One region of the Methylorubrum sp. POS3 genome, then DNA from elsewhere that is predicted to be linked to it. Evidence: predicted binding sites of a transcription regulator. Region 1 holds the regulator's gene; the other holds the start of a gene.
The links. Region 1 encodes LexA, which represses DNA repair genes until DNA is damaged. Its sites were predicted from a motif close to TGTTCNNNNTGTGTTCNG; they were not measured.
Positions count from the first base shown of each region.

Region 2: a site for LexA is predicted at 2,990-3,007, ahead of OWC43_RS19545 (trna delta -isopentenylpyrophosphate transferase). Genes of this name have one in related genera too.

Region 1 covers NZ_JAPRBT010000001.1:4,003,039-4,010,629, forward strand. The annotation lists gene gltA (citrate synthase) at 102-1,391, opposite strand; gene gltX (glutamate--tRNA ligase) at 1,601-3,025, opposite strand; gene OWC43_RS18435 (ComEC/Rec2 family competence protein) at 3,169-5,415, shown strand; gene lexA (transcriptional repressor LexA) at 5,409-6,137, opposite strand; gene OWC43_RS18445 (DUF1236 domain-containing protein) at 6,331-6,579, opposite strand; gene OWC43_RS18450 (hypothetical protein) at 6,576-7,202, opposite strand.
Region 2 covers NZ_JAPRBT010000001.1:4,222,213-4,229,803, forward strand. The annotation lists gene recF (DNA replication/repair protein RecF) at 1-766, shown strand, start outside; gene recQ (DNA helicase RecQ) at 887-2,746, shown strand; gene OWC43_RS19545 (trna delta -isopentenylpyrophosphate transferase) at 3,063-3,746, shown strand; gene OWC43_RS19550 (ATP-dependent RecD-like DNA helicase) at 3,873-6,032, shown strand; gene OWC43_RS19555 (hydrolase) at 6,234-7,400, shown strand.

The sequences.
Region 1 (7,591 bases):
ACCGATATGCCGGTGAAGGCGTCAGAGGAGCGGCCAAGTTCCGGAGGCGGAACCGATTTGACGAGCAGGGACCGCGCCGCAGGGGCGCGGCCCGTAAGGCCTCAGCCGCGCTGACCGATACCGACGTAATCGCGCCGGTCCGGGCCGACATAGAGCTGACGCGGGCGGCCGATCTTCTGCGACGGATCCTCGATCATCTCGGCCCATTGCGCGATCCAACCGACCGTGCGGGCCAGGGCGAACAGCACGGTGAACATCGAGGTCGGGAAGCCGAGGGCCTTCAGGGTGATGCCCGAATAGAAGTCGATGTTCGGGTAGAGCTTCTTCTCGATGAAGTACTCGTCCTTCAGCGCGATCTGCTCGAGCTGCACCGCCACTTCGAGCAGGTCATCCTTGATCCCGAGCTCGTTGAGCACCTCGTGAGTGGTTTTCTGCATGATACGAGCACGCGGGTCGTAATTCTTGTAGACCCGGTGGCCGAAGCCCATGAGGCGGAAAGGATCGTTCTTGTCCTTGGCCTTAGCGACGTATTTCTGCACGTTCTCCGGATGCCCGATCTCCATGAGCATCTTGAGTGCCGCTTCGTTGGCGCCGCCATGGGCCGGTCCCCACAGGCAGGCAATGCCGGCGGCGATGCAGGCGAACGGATTGGCCCCCGAGGAGCCGGCCAGGCGCACCGTCGAAGTCGACGCGTTCTGCTCGTGATCGGCATGGAGGATGAAAATCCGATCGAGCGCGCGGGCGTAGATCGGATTGATCACGTACTCTTCGCAAGGCACAGCGAAGCACATCCGCAGAAAGTTCGACGTATAGTCGAGATCGTTCTTCGGATACACGAACGGCTGGCCAATGGTGTACTTGTAGGCCATGGCGGCCAGCGTCGGCATCTTGGCGATCATGCGCAGGCTGGCGATCATCCGCTGCGACTCGTCCGAGATATCGGTCGAGTCGTGGTAGAAGGCCGAGAGCGCGCCGACGCAGGCGACCATCACCGCCATCGGGTGGGCGTCGCGGCGGAAGCCCTGGAAGAAGCGGTTCATCTGGTCGTGCACCATGGTGTGGCGCGTGACCCGGTAATCGAAATCGGCCTTCTGGGCGGCGGTCGGCAGCTCGCCGAACAGCATCAGATAAGCCGTTTCTAGGAAGTCGCCCTGCTCGGCCAGCTGCTCAATGGGATAGCCGCGATACAGCAGCACGCCCTCGTCGCCATCGATGTAGGTGATCTTCGATTCGCAGGAAGCGGTCGAGGTAAAGCCCGGATCGAAGGTGAATTTGCCGGTCTGAGCGTAAAGCTTGCCGATATCGACCACGTCGGGTCCGATGGTACCGGATTTGACGGGGAGCTCGACGTGTTTGTCACCCACGATGATGGTGCTGGGGGAGGCGCTCATGGGAACGCGGTCCTTTCTCGCGACGGGGACAACACCGGATCGGAAGCCGAACCGCCTCCCGATCCGTTGTGGCGCCGCAGCGGAAAGCTGCGCCTGCTCACTGGAACACCGGGTTAGCGGATCGGCCCCGACCCAGCAACGGGCGGGTGCCTTTCGTCCTTCGCAGATGCGAGAACCGGGCCCATTTGTCACCGCTTCGCGGTTCGAAATCAGCCCGCGACGCGATCCCGCAGGCGCGCCAACGATTCGTCGCGCCCGAGGACCGCCAGGACGTCGAAGACCGGCGGCGAGGTCGCTCGGCCGGTGAGCGCGGCTCGCAACGGCTGGGCGATTTGGCCGAGTTTGATTCCCGCCTCTTCGGCGTAACGGCGCACGGCGCTCTCCGTCGCCGACGCGTTCCACTCCGGCAGGTTTTCGAGCGCCGGGATCAAGCTCCGCAGACGCTCCGCCGCGTCACCGGCGAGCAGGGCGTCCGCTTTGGCATCGAGCACCAGCGGACGGGGGGCGTAGAGGTAATAGGCGCTGTCGAGCAGCTCCACGAGAGTTTTGGCGCGCTCCTTCAGCCCCGGCATCGCGGCTACGAGCTTTTCGCGAAGCTCGGGGGAAAGGGTGGTCGGCAGGCCGCGCTCCGGGCCGCGTGCGGGGAGAATTGCCTCGATCGCCGCGACGAGGGCCGCGTCGTCGCTGCCGCGTATGTAGAGGCCATTGAGGCTTTCGAGCTTGGTGAAGTCGAAACGCGCCGCCGAGCGGCCGATCGCCTTCAGATCGAACGCCGCGATCATCTCCTCCGTCGAGAAGACCTCCTGATCGCCGTGGCTCCAGCCGAGACGGACAAGGTAGTTGCGGAGCGCCGTGGGCAGGTAGCCGCGGTCGCGGTATTCCTCGACGCCGAGCGCGCCGTGACGCTTCGAGAGCTTGGCTCCGTCCGCACCGTGAATCAGCGGGATATGCGCCATGGCCGGAACGTCCCAGCCGAGTGCCCGATAGATCTGGCTTTGGCGCGCGGCGTTGGTGAGGTGGTCGTCGCCGCGAATGATCTGCGTCACGCCCATGTCGTGGTCGTCCACCACGACGGCGAGCATGTAGGTCGGGGTTCCATCGGAACGAAGCAGTACGAGGTCGTCGAGATCGCGATTGGCCCAGGTGACGCGGCCCTGCACCCCGTCATCCACCACGGTCTCGCCCTCGAGCGGGGCGCGCAGGCGGATCACCGGCTTCACGCCGGCCGGCGCCTCGGACGGATCGCGGTCGCGCCAGCGGCCGTCATAACGCGGCGCCCGGCCCTCGGCGCGCGCCGTCTCGCGCATCTGCGTCAGCTCTTCGGCGGTGGCGTAGCAATGATAGGCATGGCCGGACGCCAGCAGGCTCTCGGCAACCGCGCGATGCCGCTCGGCGCGGGCGAATTGGTAGATCACCTCGCCGTCCCAATCGAGGCCGAGCCAGCGCATGCCGTCGAGAATCGCGTCGATGGCGCCCTGCGTCGAGCGCTCGCGATCGGTGTCCTCGATTCGCAGCAGCATCCGTCCGCCGAAGCGGCGGGCATAGAGCCAATTGAACAGGGCCGTGCGCGCGCCGCCGATATGGAGGTAGCCCGTGGGCGAGGGCGCAAAGCGCGTGACGACGGGTGCCGACATCGATGTTCTTGAAAACCTGAAATTTCGGGAGGGCGGCGGTCGCCGCTCCATGGCGGGCGTGTAGCACGAGGATGCGGATGCGTTAAGAATTCGTCACCGGCGCTTTCCGGGTCGGCACGGCGCAGGGAGCGGAGTTCGGCCGGATGGCGAGAAACGGCGGAAGGGCGCTGCGGGTGACGCGTCCCGCCCTCTTCGCCGACCGCGTCCCAACGCCCTCCCGTCTCTTGGCGCTCGCCGCCGGTGAGTTTCGGCTGGGACTGGACCGCGAAGGCGAACAGAGGCGGTTGTTCCCCTGGCTTGCCGTCGCCTTCGGGATCGGGATCCTCGTCTACTTCACGGGCACCGACGGGACACCCACGCTCGCCGCTCCGCTCGTTGCGGCCGGCTTTTGCCTTGGGCTGACTCCGCTCCTGCAGGCCCGGCCAGCCTGGCTCGCGCTTGTCTTGGGACTGGGCACGGCCTTTCTCGGCTTCGCCGCTTGCGTCTGGCGCGTGAACTCCGTCGCCGGGCCGATCCTCGCCCGCACCATGATTGCGCCACTCGTCGGCGTGGTCGAGGGGCTGGAGGAACGCGAGGGCGGCGCCCGGTTGATCGTCCGTGTCGAGAGCTTCGGCGACCTCACCGCGGCGGCTCAGCCACGCCGGGTCCGCGTTTCATACAAGGCCGGGCAGTCCGTGCGGCCGGGCGATACGATCCGCGCCACAGCGCGCTTGCTCCCGCCCCCGGAAGCGGCCCGGCCGGGTGGCTACGACTTTGCCCGTGATGCATATTTTCGGGGCATCGGTGCGGTCGGCTCGCTCAGCGGCAAGGTGGAGATCGCACCGCGAACGATCCCCCTTCCGTTCGCGCTCAAAATGGCGGCCTCGATCGACGAGGCCCGCAATCACCTGACTCGGCGCATCGCGGACGCGATCGGTGGTCAGGCCGGCGCGGTCGCGGCGGCGCTCGTGACGGGCAAGCGCGGCCTAATTACGGAGGAGACCAACCGCGTATTACGGGCGGCCGGTATCTATCACGTCGTTTCCATTTCCGGATTGCACATGGTGCTCGCGGCCGGCGTGGTGTTCTGGTTGGTCCGGGCCGGCCTCGCCCTGGTACCGATCCTTGCCCTTGCCTTCCCCATCAAGAAGATAGCGGCCGGCACCGCGATGGTCGGCGTGACCGCCTATTGCGCTTTCTCCGGCTGGGACGTCGCCGCCGAGCGTGCTCTCATCATGACCTTGGTCATGTTGGGCGCGGTTCTGGTCGACCGGCCGGCGCTCAGCATGCGCAATCTTGCCCTCGCCGCGATCCTCGCCCTCGCCCGTGAACCTGAAGCGCTGCTTGGTCCGAGCTTCCAGATGTCGTTTGCGGCCGTGGCCGGACTGATCGCCTGTGCGCCCCTCCTCGATGGAGCGTCGTTTCGACGGGAGCGCGATTCAGCGCTGTTGCGTATCATCTCACGATGTCTGGCTGTCGGCGTCGGCACGCTCGCGACGACGTTGGTTGCTCAGTTTGCGACAGCGCCTTTCGCGACCTACCATTTCCAGACCATCCAGCCCTTCGGCCTCATTGGCAATGCGCTGACGCTTCCGCTCGTCTCGCTCGCGGTGATGCCCGCCGCGGTCCTGGGGATGATCGCCTATCCCTTTGCCCTCGACCGGCCGGTCTGGTGGGTCATGGGCCTCGCCGTTCGCGGGATGCTCGACATCTCGGAATGGATCACGGGCTTCGGCCAATCGACGGTCGTACTCCCGGCGTTTGGCGCTGGCGCGTTGGTGCTGCTGGCGCTAGCCCTGCTGCTCGCGACCTTGCCGGTTTCACGTCTGCGCGGGCTCGCTATCTTGCCCGCAGCAATCGGCCTTGCCGCCGCTGCAACACCGGCGCGCTTCGACCTCTACATCGATCGCGACGGCGCCGGAGCGGCGATCCGAGGGACGGATGGACGCCTTGCTGTACTCGGGCGTCCGCCGACCTTCGTGCTCGAACAATGGTTGAAAGCCGACGGTGATGCTCGCTCGGCCGCCTCTCTCAACGGAGGCCCCGAACCTCGTTGTGACAGACTCGGCTGCACGATGACCACCTTCGATGGACGGACGGTCGCGCTGGTGCTCGACAAACGCGCCTTTGAAGAAGATTGCGCCCGTGCCGATATCCTCATCAGCCGATTGAGGCCGCCACCGAACTGTCGCGCACCCCTGAGAATCGACAAAAATTATCTTGAAACACACGGAGCGACAGCGATCCGGCTTGGGGCACCCCATCCCGAGATTGTCACGGCCCGTAGCAGTCAGACGCCACAGCCTTGGCAAGCTCGACCGGTCGCTGTGGCGCCAGCGACCAATCCAGCCTCACCAGAGACAGGATCAGCCGTAGATCCCGGCGTTACGGAGATGGACTCGCTTCAGTAACGGCGCACGAGACTGACGAGCTTGCCTTGGATGCGGACCCGGTCCGGTCCGAGAACCCGGGTTTCGTAGGCAGGGTTTGCCGCCTCGAGCGCAATCGAGGAGCCGCGACGGCGCAGGCGTTTCAGCGTCGCCTCCTCGTCGTCGATCAGGGCCACGATGATATCGCCGTTATTGGCGGTTTCCTGCTTGTGGATCACCACCAAGTCGCCGTCGAGGATACCGGCCTCGATCATCGAGTCACCGCGGACTTCGAGGGCGTAATGCTCACCACCGGCCAAAAAATCGGGCGACATCGCAATCGTGTGACTCTGGCTTTCGATCGCCGAGATCGGCGTACCGGCGGCGATGCGGCCCATCACCGGCACGATGACCGGTCGGCCCTCGCCGTCCTGCGCTTGCAGCAGAGGAGCCTTCGGCGCGACCGGCTTACCGGCAAGTCCGCCCTCGACCACACTCGGCGTGAAGCGGCGCAGCTCGGCTGTCGGAACAGCTGGCTTGGCGGCGGGTGCCTCCGGCATCCGCAGAATTTCGAGGGCACGCGCTCGATTCGGCAGCCGACGCAGGAAGCCCCGCTCCTCGAGCGCCATGATGAGCCGGTGGATGCCCGATTTCGACTTCAGGTCGAGAGCATCCTTCATCTCGTCGAACGACGGAGGTACGCCGCTCTCCTGCATCCGTGACTGGATGAATTGAAGGAGTTCGAGTTGCTTGCGGGTCAGCATGCGGCACCTGCTGTCGCGTGCGGCATAGCCGCCGCCGGATCGTGGAAAACAAATCGCGAACAGGCTAGACGTTCCTATCCTGTTCTGCAAGTGCCGGCTTGGCCGTGTGATGCTGTCGATGCGCTGCGTGGACGGCATAAAAAAAGGCGGCGGAGCCGAAGCCCCGCCGCCCTGATCGGCTATTGAAGTCGGATCAGCCCGGGATGACGTCGACGATCTCGTAGGTGTCCGGGTCGATGATGACGATGTCGTCCCGCACGAGAATGAACTGGAATCCGCGATAAGCCGGGACCAGCGTCAGGATCGTCGGCGGGAGCGGGTGCAGCGAGACCGACCGCGGAATCGCCGTGCCCACGTTCAGCGAGAAATTGACGTTGCTGACCGACCGGACGTTGGTGCTGGTGATCGACTGGCGGAACTCGGTGCGCTGCGTCGTATTCAAGCTCCGCGTCGCGCCACGAGCCTCGGAGACGTTGCCGCGTCCACCGCGGTCACCGCGCTCGGCGCCGTCACGGCCACCGCGATCACCCCGCTCGGCACCATTGCGATCACCGCGCTCGGCGCCATCGCGACCGTTGCGGTCGCCACGCTCGGCACCATCGCGGCCGTTGCGATCGCCGCGCTCGGCACCGTCCCTGCCGCCCCGCTCGGCACCGTCGCGGCCACCACGCTCACCCGCCGCGTCTTGGCCGCCGCGTTCGCCGGCGTTCTGACCACCGCGTGCACCCTTCTCGCCCGGCGCACCGCTGCGGGTCGCACCGCCCGCACCGCCGGGCTCACCACCCCGCATTGCGCCACCGGCTCCGCTAGAACCGCCAGAATCGCCACCGCGCATCCCGCCGCCGGCACCACCGGCGCCGCCCGCGCCGCCGGCCTCACCGCCGCGCATCGCGCCGCCACCGGCTCCGCCGCCCGCGCCGCCGGCTCCGCCACCGGCAGCCCCGCCGCCGGCACCACCAGCACCGACGCCTGCGCCGCCACCAGCACCACCGCCCGCGCCACCACCGGCTCCGCCGCCAGCCCCACCGCCAGCGCCGCCGCCCTGGGCCAAGGCGGTCGCCGCACCGAGTACGAGGATGGCCGCCGTGGCCGTGCTGCGTAAGAACTTGCTCATCGTGGTCCCTGTCCTCTACCCGACGCCACGCACGGCGCGGAAACCGGCCTCGCAACGGCCAGTGCGTAGAAAGCGTTCCGTCAATGCTCAGTTTTTGCGCTTTTGGCGGGGGAACCTTGGCAATAACTCGCCCGGAAACGCAGAGCTTGCGATAGTCACTGCGCTCAATGCTTATTCTTCTGAAATACGGGTTTGGCTAAAGATCAAACATCACGCTCAAATCCGGAGGCCGACGCTGATGTTCGTCATTGCGGGAGAAATGTCACCGGGCCGCCGGGTATCGGCGCTCGGGGTCGCACCGCGAGACCCGAGCGTTGTGTATCGTAGAGGACCGAAAAGC
Region 2 (7,591 bases), 220 kb from region 1:
GACGCCCGATCTCGACGGGCTGTTCCGCGGTCCGGCGGGCGACCGGCGCCGCTTCCTCGATCGGCTGGTCCTCGCCGTCGATGCCAGCCACGGCGCCCGCGTCTCGGCGATGGAGCGGGCCCTGCGCTCGCGCAACCGCCTGCTCGACGAGCGCCCGGACGACACCCGCTGGCTCGACGCGGTCGAGCGCGAGGTGGCCGAACTCGGCGTCGCCGTGGCGCTCGCCCGCCGCGAGACCGCGGAGCGCCTGGACCGGCTCATCGCCGAGACCCGGGACGATGCTGCGCCCTTCCCCTGGGCGTCGATCCGTCTTGAGGGCGATCTCGACGACCTCGTCGCGGTCTGGCCCGCCTTGGAGGCCGAGGACCGGTTCCGGCGGGCGCTGATGCAGGGTCGCCATCGCGACCGTGCGGCCGGCCGCACCCTCATCGGCCCGCAAACCACCGACCTCGTCGTGCGTCACGGCCCCAAAGACGTACCGGCGGCCACGGCCTCCACCGGCGAGCAGAAGGCACTCCTGATCGGTCTCGTCCTGGCCCATGCCCGCCTCGTGCGCGCCATGAGCGGCCTCTCGCCGCTGATCCTCCTCGACGAGGTGGCGGCCCATCTCGATCCGCGCCGTCGCGGCGGATTGTTCGACGCCCTCGAGGCCTTGGAGAGCCAGGTCTGGATGACGGGCGCCGATCCGGCCCTGTTCGGCGAGTTGGAGGGCCGGGCCGACCTCGTCCGCGTGGCCGAGGGTCGAATTCTGCCGGGAGATGGGTGAGCCGACCAAGATCCTGCGGCGCATCGGCTCGCGCGATCGCCGGTCATCTGCGATATGGCTGCCTATCGGCCGGCTGCGATAAGCTGGTCCGCACCCCTCCCCTGAGCCCTCCGAGACCTCATGTCCGCTCGCCTCGCCGAGGCCCGTGCCGCGCTCCAAAAGACCTTCGGTTACGACGATTTCCGGCCCGGGCAGGACGAGGTGATCGGGGCCGTGCTCGACGGCGACGACGTCTTCGCGGTGATGCCGACGGGCTCCGGCAAGTCGATGACCTACCAGTTGCCGGCTCTCGTCGATGACGGGCTGACCGTGGTGGTCTCGCCGCTGATCGCGCTGATGCACGATCAAGTGCAGCAGATGCACGCCTTCGGCATCGAGGCGGCGACCCTCAATTCCACCGTGGCCGAGACGACCTCCCGCGAGACGTGGCGGAAGATCCGCGCGCGCGATCTGCGCCTGCTGTTCGTGTCCCCCGAGCGCCTCCTGATGGATGGCTGCATGGAGGCGCTGCAGAGCGCGGGTGTGTGCCGGCTTGCGGTCGACGAGGCCCATTGCGTTTCGCAATGGGGACACGACTTCCGGCCCGAATATCGCGAGATCGCCCGCGCCCGCGAGGCGCTCGGCAACGTGCAGACCCTGGCGCTGACCGCCACGGCGGATGCGGCGACCCGGGCCGAGATCGCCGAGCGGCTCTTTCCCGCGGGCCGCCCACCCAAGACCTTCGTCCATTCCTTCGACCGGCCGAACATCCGGCTGACCTTTCAGCCCAAGGACAACCCGACGCGGCAGCTCGAACGCTTCCTGAAGAACCGCCGCTCGGAGAGCGGGATCATCTACTGCTCCTCGCGCAAGCGCGTGGAGCAGCTGGCCGATACCTTGAAGGCCGACGGCTTCAACGCCCTGCCCTATCATGCCGGTCTCGATCAGGGCACGCGGGCGAAGAACCAGGACACGTTCCTGCAAGAGGACGGAGTGGTGATGACCGCCACGATCGCCTTCGGCATGGGCATCAACAAACCGGACGTGCGCTACGTCTGCCACGCCGACATGCCGACCAATATCGAGGGCTATTATCAGGAGATCGGCCGCGCCGGCCGCGACGGCCTGCCGTCCGACACGCTCACCCTCTACGGTCTCGACGACATGGCGCTCCGCCGTCGCCAGATCGACGAGAAGGAGATTCCGGACGAGCGCCGCCGGGTCGAGCGACGCAAGCTCGAGGCGATGATCGCGCTCTGCGAGGGTGCGGCCTGCCGCCGGCAATCGCTGCTCGGCTATTTCGGCGAGGCGAGCCAGCCCTGTGGACGCTGCGATCTCTGCCGCGGCGGTGTCTCTTTGATCGACGGCACGGTGAGCGCGCAGAAGCTGCTCTCGGCGATCGTGCGCACCGGCCAGCGTTTCGGTGCGGCCTATGTCTGCGACGTGGTGCATGGGAAGGAGAGCGAGCAGATCCGCCGCAACGGCCACGCCGCCCTCAAGACCTTCGGGGTCGGCGCGGACAAGCCGGTGGCCGCTTGGCGCGCGCTGCTGCGCCAGCTCTTCGCGGCCGGCGCGGTGGCCGAGAACACCGACGGCTATGGCGGCCTCGTCATGACCGAGAAGGGCGAGGCGATCCTGTTCGGCCGCGAGACCGTGCAGGTGCGCCCGGATCCTGAACCGAAGAAGGCCGAGCCGCGCAGCCGCCGCACCACCCGCACCGAGGACGGCGCCGATGGCCTTAACGAGGCCGACGAGGCGCTGTTCCAGCACCTGCGAGGGCTGCGCGCCACCATCGCCCGGGCGGAAGGCATCGCGGCCTTCATGGTGTTTCCCGATCGCACCCTGATCGAGATGGCCCGCGGCAAGCCGGTGGATCTCTGGGCGCTCCGCTCGATCCACGGAGTCGGCGAGCGCAAGCGCGAGGCCTATGGCGAGCGCTTCACCGACGCGATCCGCGAGTTTCTGAGCGACGCCGCGGGTCGCGGGGCGGGACCCGGCTGAGGTTCATCCAAACAAATCCCCTCATCCTGAGGTGCGGATCGAAGCGGAGCCTCGAAGGAGGGTTCCAGAAGTCGCGCGATCCCTGGAGTCCTTCTTCGAGGCTGCTTCGCAGCACCTCAGGATGAGGGGGGCGGATGGGACGAGTCCGGCCTTCTTCAACAGGCTTATCCACAGGCGACAGCGACCGGCCGCCGCAGGCGGATGCATTGCGTCGTCCACACTTATCCACATATAAATCTTCAACGGAACAAAACACGAACAAGCGCGGCCGCAGCACCTTTCGCTCACGGGCTCCGCCCCCAGATCGGGACGCACCATGAGAACCGCCGACAAGCAGATTGCCGATATCCTCGTGCGCTACGGCGAGCCCTTCGCGGGCAATGTCTGGCGCGTGCAGGGCACCGCCGTGATCTATCACAAGACGCTGGAGCGCATCGCCGCTCACACCCGCATCCGCTTCGACCCGCCGACGCTGATCCGCTCGGAGCGCGACGAGGCGGTGATTCTCGTCACCGGCCACATGCCCGGCGAGAAGGCCGGGGAGGAGCGGGTCGAGTGGTCGATCGGCGAGGCGCTGGTGAACGTGAATTACCGCGTCTCGGGCCGGCAGGCGGCTTACGTCTACGCCATGGCCGAGAAGCGGGCGAAGGACCGGGTGATCCTCAAGCTGATCGAGTTGCACGGGCTCGTCTATTCCGAGGAGGAGGCCGACGAGTTCCGCCAGAACCACGGCGTGCCGATCCGCGCGGTGGACGAGGATTACGACGCCCCGCCCGCCTTCGACGAGGTGACCGAGCAGGAAGCCGACCTGAAGCGACTGATCGACGAGGCGGAATCGATCAACGCCGTCACCGATCTCATGCTCGACGAGCGCAGCCAGGGCATCCTCAACGCCATGCCCCACGGCACCCGCGAGGAGGTGCGCGACTACGCCAAGGCCCGCCTGCGGGCATTGGGCTGGCCGCCGGCCAAGAAGGCAGGGCGCGGACGGGCCGCGTAACGGGTTCCCAAAGGGCAAGCCCTTTGGCGGGGCTTTGGGACAGAGCCCCGGTTTCCCTCCTAGATCAGGGCTCCGCCCTGGACCCGCGAAAGGACTTGTCCTTTCGAAACCTGGATTCGGTGACGCATGGATGTGCTGGCGGGTTCGGTCGAGCGGGTGACCTTCCACAGCGCGGAGACCGGATTCTGCGTCCTCAAGGTCCATGCCCGGGGTAAGCGCGATCTCGTTCCAGTGGTGGGGCACGCGCCCGCCATCGCCGCCGGCGAGTGGATGACCGCCTCCGGCCGCTGGACAAACGATCGTGAGCACGGGCTCCAGTTTCGGGCCGAGACGCTTCAGGTCACGGCGCCGACCGGGATCGAGGGAATCGAGCGCTACCTCGCCTCGGGCCAGATGCGCGGCATCGGCCCGCTCATGGCCAAGCGCATCGTCGCGGCCTTCGGCGAGGCCGTCTTCGAGATCATCGAGGCCGCGCCCGGCCGCCTTACCGAGGTCGAGGGCATCGGCAAGACCCGCGCCGCCCGCATCGTGAAGGGCTGGGCCGAGCAGAAGGCCGTGCGGGAGATCATGATCTTCCTGCACGCCCACGGCGTGGGCACCGCGCGGGCGACCCGCATCTTCCGCACCTACGGCCATGAATCCCTGAAGGTCATGGCCGAGGACCCATACCGCTTGGCCCGCGACATCCGGGGCATCGGTTTTCGCACGGCCGATGCGATCGCGCTCCGGCTCGGGCTCGCCCGCGAGGCGCCGCGGCGCCTCGCTGCCGGTGTCGCCTACGCGCTCCAGAAAGCGATGGACGAGGGCCATTGCGGCCTCCCCGTCGATGCCCTCGTGCGCTCGGCCGCCGATCTGCTCGACGTCGCACCCGAACTGGTGCGCTGCGCCGCCGCCCTGGCGCTGCGCGAGGGCCGGGATGTCGTCGCCGATACGCTCCGGGGCGAGCCCTGCCTGTTCCTGAAGGGCCTGCACGGGGCCGAGCGTGCCATCGCTGCCCGCCTCCTCGACCGTGCCGGAGGCACGCCGTCCTGGCCCCCGATCGATTTTCCCGGACGTGCCCGCCCCTGGGTCGAGGCGAGGACCGGCAAGGCGCTCTCCGCGTCCCAGGCCGAAGCCGTGGATCTCGCGCTGTCCGCAAAACTCTGCGTGCTGACCGGCGGGCCGGGCGTCGGCAAGACCAGCACCCTCGACGCGATCCTGCGCATCCTCACGGCCAAGGGCGTCCGCGTGCTGCTCGCCGCCCCGACCGGCCGCGCCGCCAAGCGCATGGCCGAGCAGACGGGGCTCGAAGCGCGCACGATCCACCGCCTTCTTGAGATCGACCCGCGCAACGGCGGCTTCCAGCGCGACGAGACCAATCCCCTCGACGCCGATCTCGTCGTCATCGACGAGATGTCCATGGTCGACGTGCCGTTGATGCACGCTCTGCTCAAGGCGATACCCGAGCGCGCGGCGCTGATCCTCGTCGGCGATGTCGATCAGCTTCCCTCGGTCGGTCCGGGACAGGTCCTGGCCGACGTGATCGCCTCCGGGCGCGTCCCCGTGGCCCGGCTCACCGAGATCTTCCGCCAGGCGGCGCAGAGCCGGATCGTGACGAGCGCCCATCGGGTCAACAGCGGATGTGTGCCCGAGACCCCGCCGCGGGGCGAGCCGAGCGACTTCCACATCATCGAGATCGACGATCCGGATGCCGGCGTCGAGACCCTGATCGAGGCGGTCACCCGGCGCATCCCCCGTCGCTTCGGCCTCGATCCGACCCGGGACATCCAGGTTCTGACGCCGATGATCCGTGGATCCCTCGGCAGCCGCAACCTGAACCACCGGCTCCAGGCGGTCCTGAACCCCAATCCGCCCACGCTGGTCGAGCGCTTCGGTTGGCGCTTCGCCCCCGGAGACCGGGTGATGGAGACCCGCAACGACTACGATCGCGACGTGTTCAACGGCGATCTCGGCACGATCGCCGCGATCGATATGGCGGAGGAGGCGCTCAGCGTCGATTTCGACGGGCGCGCGGTCGTCTATCCCTTCGCCGAACTCGACACGCTCGTGCCGGCCTTCGCCACCACGATCCACAAGGCGCAGGGCTCGGAATACCCGGCCGTGGTGATTCCGGTGGTGACGCAGCACCGCACCATGCTGGCACGCAACCTCCTCTACACGGGGCTGACCCGGGGACGTCGCGTCGTGGTCCTGATCGGCCAGCCCCGGGCCATCCGGATGGCGGTGCAGGATCATACCGTGCGCCGCCGCTGGACCCGGTTGCAGGAATGGCTGGAGGCGGGCTGACGCAGCGAGCGGTCACCGGACGCCGTCAGCCTGGGGCGCTGATCAGCGCCACAGGATGGCGGCGGTGATGTGGAAGCCTGGGCCGTTGCCCTTTTGCCCTCGCGCGCCCCGTGCGCCATCGTGTAGGCAACGGAAACGGCCGCTGGCCGCACGTCGCAACAAGGGCCGCACGCCATTTCCCGCCCCGACCCTTCCGAGCCGGTGCGGCAGGTCTTCTACCTGCCGGGCTTCGACCCGCGCCCGCCGGAGACGTATTGGGGCCTGTTCCGCCGGGAGAGCCGCATCACGGCGGAGCGGCGGGGGATCGGCATCACGGTCGGCGAACCGGTGCGCTCCGGCGACGAGATCAGTCTCGATTGGGACGTGACGAGCGATGTCGATGGCGCGGTCACCCGCCTGCGCTACAGCCTGCTGCGCTGGGACGATATCGTGCGTGCCCGCTTCCCCCGCTCGAACCTGCGCCGCCTCGCCGAGGTGCCTGCCCTCTGGTGGCGCTTGTGGCGCAGCGGCTATCTCAGGGCATTCCGGCGCGAGGCGCGGCGCTTCCATCGCGTCATCCTCGGCATCCACCTCATCTACCTGGTCCTCGTCGTGCTGAGCCTCGCGCTCGCCGCCGGACTCGTCGCGATCGTATCGCCCGCGGGCTGGCCGGGCCTCGCCGCCGCAGCCGTCGTACCGCCTCTCGCCTACGCGATCCTCAGCCTCGTGATGCGGGTGACGCGGGGAAAACCGCTCTACGTCGCCCATCTCGTCGACGACACCGCCTTCACCCACGACCATGCGTCCGGCCGTGAGCCGGCGATGCGCGAACGTCTGGCTCCCTGGGCCGAGCGTATCCGCGCCGCCGAAGGGGTCGCCTCCGAGATCGTCGTGATCGGCCATTCCTCCTCGAGCTTCCTCGCCCTCGAAGTCCTCGACCGCATCCTTGCCCAGGATCCCGATTTCGGATCGCGGGGCACGCCGGTGACTCTCGTGACGATCGGCAGCGTGATTCCCTGGATCACCCTCGATCCCCGGGCCGAGCGGACGCGGAATGCCCTCGCCCGGATCGGCGGCGAGACCCGCATCGGCTGGCTCGACGTGCGCGCCAGTTGGGATTGGCTGTCGATTCACCTGCGCGATCCCGTGAGTGCCTCGGGGCTGCCCGCGCCGCCGCCGGGGCGGTTCGCGGTGCTGCGGGTGTCCATCGAGGATCTGATCGAGCCGGCCATCGTCGCGCGGCGGCGCTGGAACCTGTTCCGCATGCATTTCCAGCTCCTGATGTCGAGCCGGAAGCCGGGTGCCTTCGATTACGCGGCCTTCGTGGCCGGACCCGAGCCGGTCCACGCGGCGGTTGCCCGGATCGCGGCCCCGGCCACGAAGACCTAGGGGCTTGCCATCCTGGAACCGGTTAAGGAATTGTGAGGAAAAGCCGAGACCGTATCGCGCGCGATCATGTTGCGATGCCGTTCCGTGTTTGCAGCCGCCCCCGTTCCGCTCTAGAGCGAAGCCCGCGTCGCGCCGGTCCTTGCGGGGATCGGCCGCGGGTCTGGCGGGGCAGCGGCGCCGTCGTTTGGACG